One region of the Spongiibacter taiwanensis genome, then DNA from elsewhere that is predicted to be linked to it. Evidence: predicted binding sites of a transcription regulator. Region 1 holds the regulator's gene; each other region holds the start of a gene.
The links. The regulator sigma-54, encoded in region 1, starts transcription at its own class of promoters, with help from an activator protein. The targets are predictions, from matches to a motif close to TGGCACANNNNTTGCNNT.
Positions count from the first base shown of each region.

Region 2: the regulator sigma-54 is predicted to act here: its motif matches at 2,274-2,291, upstream of NCG89_RS03305 (flagellar basal body-associated FliL family protein).
Region 3: the regulator sigma-54 is predicted to act here: its motif matches at 1,737-1,754, upstream of NCG89_RS03840 (molybdopterin oxidoreductase family protein).

Region 1 is NZ_CP098455.1:1,267,835-1,272,017, reverse strand. Features, by position in the region: gene rapZ (RNase adapter RapZ) at 1-765, opposite strand, end outside; gene NCG89_RS05920 (PTS sugar transporter subunit IIA) at 783-1,232, opposite strand; gene hpf (ribosome hibernation-promoting factor, HPF/YfiA family) at 1,263-1,550, opposite strand; gene NCG89_RS05910 (RNA polymerase factor sigma-54) at 1,628-3,124, opposite strand; gene lptB (LPS export ABC transporter ATP-binding protein) at 3,296-4,021, opposite strand; gene lptA (lipopolysaccharide transport periplasmic protein LptA) at 4,021-4,183, opposite strand, start outside.
Region 2 is NZ_CP098455.1:677,746-681,928, forward strand. Features, by position in the region: gene fliO (flagellar biosynthetic protein FliO) at 1-395, opposite strand, end outside; gene fliN (flagellar motor switch protein FliN) at 399-788, opposite strand; gene NCG89_RS03300 (flagellar motor switch protein FliM) at 794-1,738, opposite strand; gene NCG89_RS03305 (flagellar basal body-associated FliL family protein) at 1,749-2,204, opposite strand; gene NCG89_RS03310 (hypothetical protein) at 3,881-4,102, opposite strand.
Region 3 is NZ_CP098455.1:794,203-798,385, forward strand. Features, by position in the region: gene NCG89_RS03840 (molybdopterin oxidoreductase family protein) at 1-1,623, opposite strand, end outside; gene NCG89_RS03845 (OmpA family protein) at 1,942-3,039, opposite strand; gene NCG89_RS03850 (OmpA family protein) at 3,282-4,183, opposite strand, start outside.

The sequences.
Region 1 (4,183 bases):
CTGTCCGCCCGTGCAACCAATGGCAACGGTGAAGTAACTCCGGTTGCTGGCCTCGATTTTGGGCAGCCAATGGCCCAGGTAGGCGAGGATGTCGGCGTACATCTGCTGCACGTCGTCTTGCGCATCGAGGAAGTCAGCCACGGGCTGGTCGCGGCCCGTAAGACCGCGCAGTGCTTCGTCCCAGTGGGGATTGGGCAGCATGCGCAAGTCGTATACCTGGTCGGCATCAATGGGCAGGCCGCGCTTGAAACCAAAGGATTTTAGTTGAATCGCCAGGGTTGCTGCCTCGGCACCCAGAATACGGTCGCGGATCGCGCCGCGCAGGTCGTGGACCGTCATGTCGCTGCTGTCGATGGTCAGGGAGGCTTCCATCACGATGGGCTCCAGCAGCAAGGCCTCAAGCTTGATCGCGTCGGCCAGCGGCAGCGCCGAGCTGGTCAGCGGGTGACGGCGGCGCGTTTCGCTGAACCGTTTAATCAGTTTGTCTTCGGCGGCATCGAGAAACACGATGCGCAGATCGGCGTACTGGCGAACCTGGTCGCACAGTGATCTGAAGCGCTGTAGCTCGGTTTCGGAGTTGCGGGCGTCGATACACACCGCCACTTTCTGGTGGGCCTTGATGGGCTTTTGGGACAGTTCTCTGACCAGCTCGGGCAACAGCGCAATGGGAAGATTGTCGATGGCGTAAAAGCCTTCGTCTTCCAGCTGGTGCAGTGCGGTACTTTTGCCCGATCCGGAGCGGCCGCTAATGATGGTCAGTTGCATAGGCTGGCGCCCTTGGGTCAGTGAGCGATAGCTGCCTTAAAAAGGGCGGCAGCGTCTTCTGCCTGGCGCAGGCTGCGACGAAAACTCTCTTCGTTGAAGGCGGAGGCGAGGGCACCCAGCACTTTAACGTGCTCGTCGTGGGCCTCTGCCGGTACGATCAGGGCAAACACCAGGTCGACCGGTTGATCGTCAATGGATTCAAATTCGATGGCCTTTTCAAGGCGTACCAACAGGCCGGTAATACTTTCACAGCGGCTGCTGCGGCAATGGGGAATGGCCACCCCGTGGCCGATGCCGGTGCTGCCAAGGCGCTCCCGGGCAAGCAGGTCATTGAACAGCTCGTCGGGATCGTAGTTGTGATCGTCCTCGCTGATGAACTTGGCAACTTGTTCAAGGAGGCGTTTTTTGCTGTTAACGGACGTACCACAATGGGTACGTCCTTGGCTGAGGATGGAGTCTAGGTTCATGGTTATCGCAATCTGGTAGCAAAGCTGGCGCTAGCGAGCCAGGTGCTTTTCCTTGTGTTTGATGAGTTGCCGATCGAGCTTGTCGGTGAGACTGTCGATGGCGGCGTACATATCCTGTGACTCGCAGGTGGCGAACAGATCTGCGCCGGCAACATGGACAGTGGCTTCTGCCTTCTGGATTAACTTTTCGACCGTCAGGGTGACGTCGGTATTGGTAATGTTGTCGAAATGTCGCTGCAGCTTGGAAAGCTTGTTGTTAACGTAGTCGCGGAGAGCGGGGGTAACTTCTACGTGATGACCACTAACAGTTATCTGCATATTTTTGCTCCTTCATCGCTGTAAGCAATCAGCGCCTCCCGGCGCGCAAGTGACGGTCGCGACCTGAGTCGCGGCCACTATACCAGCCGCTTCCGCTCGTTTGAGGGCGGAATGACCAGTGATTCCCGATATTTCGCAATGGTTCGCCGGGCCACTTGAATGCCCTGGTCAGCCAGCAGTTCGGTAATTTTGCTGTCGCTGAGGGGCTTTCTGGGATTTTCGGCCGCAACCAATTTCTTGATGAGCGCCCGAATGGCGGTGGATGAGCATTCCCCGCCGGTGTCGGTGGACACATGGCTGGAGAAAAAGAACTTCAGTTCGAAAATGCCGCGGGGGGTGTGCATGTATTTTTGGGTGGTGACCCGGGAAATGGTGGATTCGTGCATGCCTACGGCCTCGGCGATATCGTGCAGAACGAGAGGCTTCATTGCCTCCTCACCATATTCTAGAAATCCCCGCTGGTATTCAACAATCTTGCTGGCCACTTTCATCAGTGTTTCGTTGCGACTTTGCAGGCTTTTGATGAACCAGCGAGCCTCCTGCAGATTGTCGCGAATGTAGTCGTTGTCGTTGCTGTTGCTACTTTGCCGTGCCAGCGCCGCGTAATGGGAGTTGATCTGGATTTTGGGGGCGATGTCCGGGTTCAGCTCCACCAGCCAGCGGCCTTCCTTTTTGCTGACGAACACATCCGGGACCACATATTCCGTTTCGCTGCCACCGATGGCGTCGCCAGGAGTGGGGTTCAGCGACTGGATCAGCTTGAGGATTTCCTTGAGCTGATCTTCCTTGATGCGACAGCGGCGCATGATCTGGTTGTAATCCCGGTTGCCCAATTGGGCCATGTACTGGCCGACCACTAGCAGCGCTTCCTCCCGCCAGGGCGTTTCCGGGGGCAACTGGCGCAGCTGGATCAGCAGGCATTCCTGGAGGTCGCGGCCGCCGACCCCAGGGGGATCAAAATTCTGGATAAGGCGTAATACCGCCTGTACTTCTTCGGCTTCAATATCTTCATTGTCGAAGCTCTCGACCAGATCCTCCACCGACACGGTGAGCCGGCCCTTCTCGTCGATGGCATCAACAATAGCATCGGCGATCAACTGATCGATATCAGAGAGACGGCTGAGGTTCAGCTGCCAGCGCAAGTGGTCCTGCAGGGAGTCGGAGCTACCCTGGCGAAAGTCATTGCTGAACTCGCTGTCGTCGGCTGGCCCGAGGGAGGCGCTGCCGCTGCTTTGGTAAACATCATCCCACTGGCTGTCGACGGGCAGATCTTCCGGGATTTCGCTGCGCTCGGCCCAGCTGTCGTCGCTGCTGGCGGAGGTTTCTTTAGTCTCTTCTGTCTGGCTGCGTTCAGCGGTGGTGGATTCTGGCGCCGCGGCGGGGGTGTTCTGCTGGGCGGGTTCGCCTTCTGGGGTGTCATCCTCGCCGATTTCCAGTAGTGGATTGGAATCCAGAGCCGACTGAATTTCTTGCTGAAGATCGAGGGTGGAAAGTTGAAGTAAACGAATCGCCTGTTGCAGCTGCGGGGTCATGGTCAGCTGCTGGCCAACCTTGAGCTGGAGCGATTGTTTCATAAGCAGTGGCTTCTACAACATTAAGAAGGTAACGCGAGCACATTGTGCTCTACCAGAGGGCGGGATGCCCAAGCATTCTACGACGGGCAGTGCCCTCGAATGTCCAACTTGAGTGTAGACGCCTCTCTCGATCCCTGCAATAGCTGTGCCGAATCAAAAATCTGGCAGAAATTAAAGTGTAAATTTGTCGCCTAGGTAAATTTCCCGGACGATCTCGCTATTTAGCACGGTGTTCGCATCGCCTTCGGCGACGATTCTGCCTTCACCGACAATGTAGGCTTTTTCGCAGATGTGCAGGGTTTCCCGGACGTTGTGATCGGTGATCAGCACGCCGATACCCCGGGCCTGCAGGTGACGGATGATTTGCTGGATATCGTTGACGGAAATGGGGTCAACTCCGGCAAAGGGTTCGTCGAGCAGGATGAAGCTGGGCTCGGTGGCCAGGGCCCGGGCGATCTCGACCCGGCGACGTTCACCGCCAGACAGGGTCATGCCCTTGGATTTGCGGATATGGGTGATGTGAAATTCCTGCAGCAGCGCTTCGAGTTTTTCCTTGCGCTGGCTGCGATTCAGGTCTTTGCGTGTTTCGAGAATTGCCATGATGTTGTCGGCGACGCTCAATTTGCGAAAAATCGACGCTTCCTGAGGCAGGTAGCCTACGCCACATTGGGCCCGGCCATGGACGGACATGGGAGTAAGGTCGCGATCGTCCAACGTTATACGACCACGGTCGGCGTTCACAATCCCGACAATCATGTAAAAGCAGGTGGTTTTGCCCGCGCCATTGGGACCCAGCAAGCCGACAATTTCGCCGCTGCGGATGCTCAGCGAGACGTCCCGAATAATCTGCCGCCCTTTATAGGCCTTGGCGAGGTTGTGCGCGTTCAGAACCGGCATTAGGGCGAAGTCTCTCCGTCGTTGTCGTCATTGACCGGGGTGTTTTGTTTGCCACCCTGGGAGTTGACCTCGCCATTGCTCTGGGGTTGCAGGGTCATTCTCACCCGGCCGTTTTCTGCGGCACTGCCTCCGTCGGCGACAACGGTTTGTTTTTTGCCGCTA
Region 2 (4,183 bases), 590 kb from region 1:
CTCAACAAAGATGAGAAGTTTTTATGGACCTCACCGGGCATCGGCTCGTCGGCCTTCCAGGTGTGCAGCGTTCGAATACAACCGGGGGTGGCGCCCAACAACAGGCGCTCCTCACCCACCTGCACGACCAGCAGTTTTTCCTTCATGTTCAGCGGCAACTGGGCGATGACGTTCACCCCAGCCTGGTTCGGCGCACCGACCAGGCGAGAGCGGCGCAGAAACCAGCTGACCAGAAACAAACAGCCTAACACCAGAACAAAAGCCGCCAGCATGCCGCCGATATCGGCATTGGCCAGACCGCTGCCCGCACCGATTTTTGGCAGGGCCGGGGCGCTGTCCTCGGCGGCCAGCGCCAGGCTTGGCAGTGCAACAATAGCCACTAACAGCTGCTTCATGGCTTATTCGCCGCGCCGGGGGCGCTCTTCCTGGCTGACCACTTCGGTGAGCATAATGCCGTACTTTTCTTTCACCACGACAATCTCGCCCCGGGCTACCAGGGTGCCATTGACCCGCACATCCAGCGGGGTTCCCGCAGCGCGATCCAGCTCAATGATAGCGCCCTGCTTCATTTCCTTAAGATCGCGGATGCTCATTCGACTGCGGCCGACCTCCACGGAAACGCCGACATTCACATCCATGATCATATCCAGGCTCATATCACCCATTTTTGCACCTATTTGCTGACCGGCGTTGGCCGCCGGAGGGTTGTTGGTTGCTGGCGAGGCTTCGCCAAACTCATTCAGTTCTGCCCGCTGGGGGCGATCCTGGGGAGGATTGGTGTCGGACATGGCCGCTACTCCTCTTCCGGGGGACAGCGCCCCTCAACACGCACCGCGAAATTACCCTGCTGACTGCCCAGGCGGCCAAAAAACAAAGGCCGACCATCAAGCTTGATCACCACTTCGTCAGCCTCGGCAATATCGATAATGTCGCCAGGTTTAAAGGCCAGAACCCGCTTCAAGCTGAGTTCGGTTTCCGCCAGCACGGCAGCCAAATCCAAGGGGGCACACTCCAGGCGTTTGGTCAGGCGCTGCTGCCACTGAGCGTCACCCTCGTTGTGGGCACGGGGAGTGTCTTTCAGTCGGTCCCGCAGGGCATCCAGAGCTGGCCAGGGCAGCGCGGTCCACATGCCAAAGTTGTCGCCTTCAAGACCAAAACTCACCACAAAGCGGCAGGCAACCATGGCATCGTGGTCTTCAAAGGCCTCAATCGCGCCCATATTCCAGGCCTGTTGAATCAGGCTCGGCGGTTGGGCCAACAGCGACTTCCAGGCCGTGGCGAGGTTGTCCTTCAGTAGCCCATTCGCCTGTTCGGTAAAGCTCTGTTCGGTGACCGACAGCTTTTCCCGTACCGGCACTGCGCCGCCACGACCGCCGTAGTAACGGTCAACCAGTTGGAACACAAGCTCGGACTCCATCGCCAGCAAAAACCCGGCACCGTCGGGCAAGCCCTGATAAAGGGCCGCGCTGCAGGGCGCGGGCAGACGGGCCTTTAACTCGCCAAAGGGCATGGAGGAGATTTCATCCAGGCTGACGGTAGCAACACCCGGCACCAGGCCCAGCAGGGTTTCGCGGGCACCGGCAGCAAATTGGTTACACAATTGCGATACCGCCGGCAACAGCCTCTGCAGGGCAAAGTCCTGCCGGGAAAGATCAAACTTTCCCGAGCTGCCCTCCCGGGCAGATTCGGCAGAATCCATCAGGGCGTCGAGTTCTTCAGGGTCCAGTACACCGGCCACGGCGCGCTCCTTACTGCACGACAAACTTGGAGAAATACACCGCTTCGATACCCGCCTTGCCAGCTTCGTCTTTCAACACGGTATTCACGGTATCGAGGGTGTCCTGCTGCAATTTCAGGCGCGACTCCTCAGTAGAAATTGCCTCCCGATCCAGGCGGGAGAAAAGCATGATCAAATCATTGCGCACCCGGGGCAGGTACATTTCCACGTGGTCCAGTACCTCTTGCTCACGGCTCATCAGGTCGACTTGAATCTGTACAAAGCGAGTCGAGCGGGTGTCCTGCAGATTCACCACAAAGGCGGGCTCAATGCTGAAGTAGATCGGCTGCTTGGCCTTAGGCGCTTCTTCAACAACCTCACCATCCACCGGCGCTGGCGCACTCCCCTTGGTAAACCACCAGGTAGCGCCGCCTGCCACCCCCAGCAGCACCACTTGGACGAGAATTAAAATGATCTTGGACTTCATTGGGTTCCCTGCCTTTACTCATGACCACGCCGTCAGGATTTTGGCTGACAGGCGTCTGTTTGCAGGGATTTTGCAATCGCTGTGCCAATGATTTTTATTGTTGTTTTTCAGATGCTTATACAGTTTTTGGCTGCTGCGCGACAAAACTTTGGCGGGCCTTGCCGTGGTTGCCTGAGCGCGACGAAAGGTTCACGAACCACTGCACAATCATCCGGGCCGCGGCCTAGACTGTGGATCCCTCCCCTCCGTTCCACTCCGGGTCAAGGAGCGACGGAGACAGCTGGCATTCCAGAACTGAACTCATCCTCACGTTCCGTCCCGTCGTTCCCTGAGCGCCGCGAAGGGTCCACGAACCACGACACAATCGTCCAGACTACTGCCTCAAATATGGACCCTTCCCCTCCGTTCCACTCCGGGTCAGGGAACGACGGAAGCGGCTGGTATTCCAGAACTGAACTCATCCTCACGTTGCTTCCCGTCTCTCCCTGAGCGCCGCGAAGGGTCCATGAACAACGGCACAATCATCCGGGCCGCTGCCTAGTCTGTGGACCCTTCCCCTCCGTTGCGCTACGGGTCAGGGAGCGACCGAGACGGCTGGCATTCCAGAACTGAACTCATCCTCACGTTGCTTCCCGTCGCTCCTTGAGCGCCGCGAAGGGTCCACGAACCACGGCACAATCATCCGGGCCGCTGCCTAGTCTGTGGACCCTTCCCCTCCGTTCCTCTCCGGGTCAGGGAACGACGGAAGCGACTGGTATTTCAGAACTGAACTCATCCTCACGTTGCTTCCCGTCGCTCCCTGAGCGCCGCGAAGGGTCCATGAACAACGGCACAATCATCCGGGCCGCTGCCTAGTCTGTGGACCCTTCCCCTCCGTTCCTCTCCGGGTCAGGGAGCGACGGAGACGGCTGGCATTCCAGAACTAAACTCATCCTCACGCTCCTCCCCGTCGTTGTCTGAGCGCAGCGGAGGGTCCACGAACCACGGCACAATCGTCCAGACTATTGCCTCAAATATGGACCCTTCCCCTCCGTTCCTCTCCGGGTCAGGGAGCGACGGAGACGGCTGGTATTCCAGAGCTGAACTCATCCTCACGTTGCTTCCCGTCGTTCCCTGAGCGCAGCGGAGGGTCCACGAACCACGGCACAATCGTCCAGACTACTGCCTCAAATATGGACCCTTCCCCTCCGTTCCACTACGGGTCAAGGAGCGACGGAGACGGCTGGTATTCCAGAGCTGAACTCATCCTCACGTCCCTTCCCGTCGTTCCCTGAGCGCAGCGAAGGGTCTATGAACAACGGCACAATCATCCGGGCCGCGGCCTAGTCTGTGGACCCTTCCCCTACGTTTCACTCCGGGTCAGGGAGCGACGGAAGCGGCTGGTATTCCAGAGCTAAACTCATCGTCACGCTCCTCCCCGTCGTTCTCTGAGCGCAGCGAAGAGTCCACGAACCACGGCACAATCGTCCAGACTACTGCCTCAAATATGAACCCTTCCCCTCCGTTACTCTCAGTTCCTCTCCGGGTCAGGGAGCGATGGGGGGCTGACATTGCTGAACTGAACTCATCCCGCCTGAAGACACAAAATGTTGGCCCCGTCCGGTGCAAAACCCACCGGCCACAAAAAACCCCGGGCAGGTTACCCTGCCCGGGGTTTCGATTATCGCGTCAGCGGATTACTTATCCTTGCCGTCACCATCGGTGTCGACGCTGACAGAGGTGCTTTCGCCGCCGCCATCATTCTTGTAGGAAAAGGCGCCTTCATCGGTATCGATACTCAGCGAAGTCGACTGGGGCGCGCTGCCGCCGCTGCTGGCAGCTTCGTCGTCGGCGCAGCCAAACAGCGCCAGTGAGCCAACAATAATAACGCCCGGAATTAACAGATTTTTCCCTTTCATGTTGAATCCTCCTAGTAGGTGAATATTGTGCTCTCACCCCTTGTGACCAGCATCCCCCGGATGCATTCAGTGTAAATATGC
Region 3 (4,183 bases), 470 kb from region 1:
CCCGGAGATATCGAGATTGCGCCCACGTCCCTTTGAGAGCAGCTTCATCTCGTCGAATATTGCCGAGGTGGATTCGGGGAAGGACATTTTTCGACCATTGTCGAAGCGTTTGGCCATCTCATTAAATACCCAGTAGTCAGGCTTGGCCTCACCCGGCGGTTCCACAAATTTGCGTACCAGATTTACCCGCCGCTCGGTATTGGTCTGCACACCTTCTTTCTCGCCCCACACCGCACCAGGCAGATACACATGGGCGAAATTCACCGTCTCACAATCCTGATAACCGTCTTGCACGACCATGAACTCAAGTTTCTCCAGGGCCTTTTTGATGCGCGGCTGATTGGGCATGGAGGTGAGCGGGTTGGTAGCAACAATCCACAGCGCCTTGATCTCACCCGACTCAATGGCGGGGAAAATATCGGTCTGCTGCAGGCCTCGCTTGGCGGGGAAAAAGCTTTCATCCACGCCCCAAAACTTGGCCACTTCCTCACGGTGCTCCGGCTTTTCCAACATGCGGTAGCCGGGCAAGCCGGAACAGGACGACCATTCCCGGGTACCCATGGCATTACACTGGCCGGTGATCGACATACTGGTGCCACCGGGAATGCCGATATTGCCGGTAAGTAGATTGAGATTATTAATGCCACAGACGCCATCGGTACCGTGGGTACTCTGGTTGATGCCCATGGTCCAGATGCTCATCGCGGAGGGGGCTTTCGCATAAATCCGCGCCACATGTTTGATGGTGTCTGGGTCGATACCGCAAATTCGGGAAGCGGTAACGGGATCGTATTTCTCGACGAGTGCCTTTAGCTCGTCATAGCCATTGCAGTGGGCGTCGATGTAGTCCTGCTTCTGCAGCCCCTCTTTGAGGATGACATGGGCCAATGCATTCAACAGAACCAGATCGGTGCCGGGGGTGATCGGCAAATGAATATCGGCGAACTGGGCAAACATGGTCACCCGAGGGTCCACCACAATGAGCGGAAACTTGCGCTTCTCCAAGGCCTCCTTCAGCCGCCAGTAAATAATGGGGTGCTGTTCGGGCAGATTGGACCCAAAGGCCATCAGACAGTGGGTGTGTTCAAAGTCTTCGTAGCAGCCGGGCGGGCCGTCAGAACCGAAGCTGCGTTTGTAGCCTGACACCGCGGAGGCCATACACAGCGTTGTATTCCCGTCGTAATTATTGGTGCCGATAACTCCCCTGACCAACTTGCCCAGGGTGTAAAACTCTTCGGTCAGCAGCTGCCCGGTTGACACCACGGCAACACTATCGCGTCCGTACTTCGCCTGAATTCGCTTGAACTCCTCAGCAGTACGATCCAGCGCAGCGTCCCACTCCACCGGCTGAAAGGCCTCGTAGGTCTTATTGCGCATCAATGGCTGGGTACCCCGACCCGGTGTAGCGCTGAGCTCGTGCTCAAAAATGCCTTTGATACAAAGCTTGCCCTGGTTGACCGGAGCATTACCTTTGCCCCGACTGGCGACCGGCTTTCCGGCCTCGTTCAAGCCCACCTCAATTGAACAGCCTGTAGAGCAATACCCGCAGACGGCGTATTTCCACTCAACCACTTTTTTATCGGCAATCGTAATTGGCTTGCGCTTTTTGCGGCCAAAAATCATGAAGCATGTCTCCCGGCGACCGCACCAAAATCGGTCACTTAAATTTATTCAAACCCTGAAATAACGCACCATAATGGTGAAAAAAGGGCGTTTTCAGTCAATTTCGGAAGAGAATTACAAGAACCATGCCAAGGCGATTTACAAGCCAAGCTCCCACACAAAATAGCAGCTCATCTCATTGTTTTTATTATATTTTTTAACAATCAAGGAATTGCACGATTGGAACCTGGCGCCGACCACAGGAATCGAGATTAATACGATTTCAGCGACAAAAAAAGGGGGCCAATTGGCCCCCTTCTCACAGCGCAAATAACGCGTTTATTTGCTCTCTTTCACCGTGACAACACGACGGTTTTTGGCACGGCCTTCAGCAGTCGCGTTGCTCGCAATCGGACGGCTCTCACCGTAACCAACTGCGCTCAAGCGATTGGGAGCGATACCAAAGTCGTTGATCAGTGCGTTGCGTACGGCATCGGCACGACGCTGGGACAGACCTTGGTTGTAGCCTTCACCACCGGTGCTATCGGCATGCCCCTCAATCACCGCTTTAACATTGCCGTGCTTGTTGAGGAAGTCAGCAACACGCTGCAACTCGGGTTTGAAAGTCGGCTTAATCACCGCAGAGTCAAAGTCGAAGTTCACCTCAACCTTCAGACTCTCAGTGGTTGTCAGCTTCAACTCACAACCGTTGCTGTCCACCGAGACACCAGCAGGCGTACCTGGGCATTTGTCTTTGTAGTCAGCTACGCCGTCACCGTCGCTATCCAGCGGACAACCATCACTGCCCACTACGACACCCGCCGGCGTGTTTGGACAACGGTCTGCACTATCAACCACACCGTCGCCGTCGCTATCCATGGGGGCAGCCACGGGCGCTGCGGTCTTGGTTCCGCCAAAGGCATAGCTGACACCCAGAGAAACGACGCCATTGCGCGTCTCGTTGTCTGTGCCGTAAAGCATCCGGGCGTCACCACGCAACGACCAGCTTTCACTCAAGGCGTAACGAACACCGCCACCAACATTAAGTTGCGTGTACACGTCGTTGTGAATGCCTTCGTAATCAGCTTGGGCGTGGGCCATACCAAACGCCATGTAAGGCGTGACCTTGCTGCCTGGTGTTTTGAAATAACGCAGAACATCCAGACCGGCTGAGGCTACCTCGGCATCACCGGCAGGGTTGCCCCGGTAGTTATCTGCATCGGAATAGATTGCCCGAAGCTCCAAACCCCAGTCATTGTTCAGCTCTTTCTCAATACCGAACAGGGCGGTAGCTTCTTCATCCAGATCCTGAGAATGATCGAAGACCTGGTACCCTATTGCAGGGTTCAGATACCACTTTCCCTCAGTCTCCGCAATTGCGCCAGAGCTGACACACGCGGCTCCGACGATAAAGGCACAAATTGAACGCTTTTCCATAGTTTTCCCCTTTGGCCAAAAACATTCCTTCATTGGATTAAGTAGTTGATAGCTCCCCTACCACTGTTTTCTACAGTATCACGCCAATATGATATTGCACGTATAGATATCCGTATTTTTACCGACTGGATCACAGCACTTTTCGCGTACGTCACTGTCCCGCCGGTAGTTGTGTCATAGCGGCAAGCCAAAAAAAAGCCGGAGCGAACGCCCCGGCTTTCAACACACTAGCAACGGAGCCCTTAACGCTCGGTCTCGGCTTCCATTACCGCCACTACTCGACGGTTAGCCTTGCGGCCTTCAGCAGTGCTATTGCTCGCTACCGGACGCTCTTCGCCGTAACCTACCGCGCTCAAACGATTTGGCTCAATGCCATACCCTTGGATAAGCGCGTTGCGAACGGCATCCGCACGGCGCTGAGACAACTGCTTGTTGTACGCCGCTGCACCGGTGCTGTCAGCATGACCTTCGATCACCGCTTTTACGCCGCCATACTTCTTCATGAACGACGCTACTTTTTCAAGCTCGCCACGGTAAGCTGCCGGGATCGCATCAGAATCCAGCGCGAAGTTAATCTCCAGCTTGATGCTCTCAGTTTGCTTCAGCACGTATTTACAGCCGAACTGATCCACCTTGCGGCCTGCTGGCGTGTTGGGGCACTTGTCGCGGTAGTTAGGTACACCGTCGCCGTCCTTGTCCAACGCGCAACCACGTGCATCAACCGCAACACCGGCTGGCGTTGCAGGACACTGGTCAACCGAGTCGGGCACACCGTCAGCATCCGAATCAGCAGGTGCAGCCGGCGCAGGGGCCGGGGCTGGAGCAGCCCCACCGAAGGCGTAGCTAAGACCCAGAGACACGATACCGTCACCAGTTTCGTTATCAGTGCCGTAGAAGTAACGGGCATCACCGCGCAGTGACCATGCTTCGCTCAGCGCGTAGCGCAAACCACCGCCCACGTTCAGCTGGGTATAAACATCGTTAGCCAAACCTTCGTAGTCTGCCTGAGCATGACCAATACCGAAGGCTGAATAAGGCGTCCACTTACTGCCTTCCATTTTGTAGTAACGCAGTACGTCCAGGTTGATTCCGGCAACTTCGGCATCGCGGGCAGGGTTGCCACGGTAATGATCCGCATCGGCAA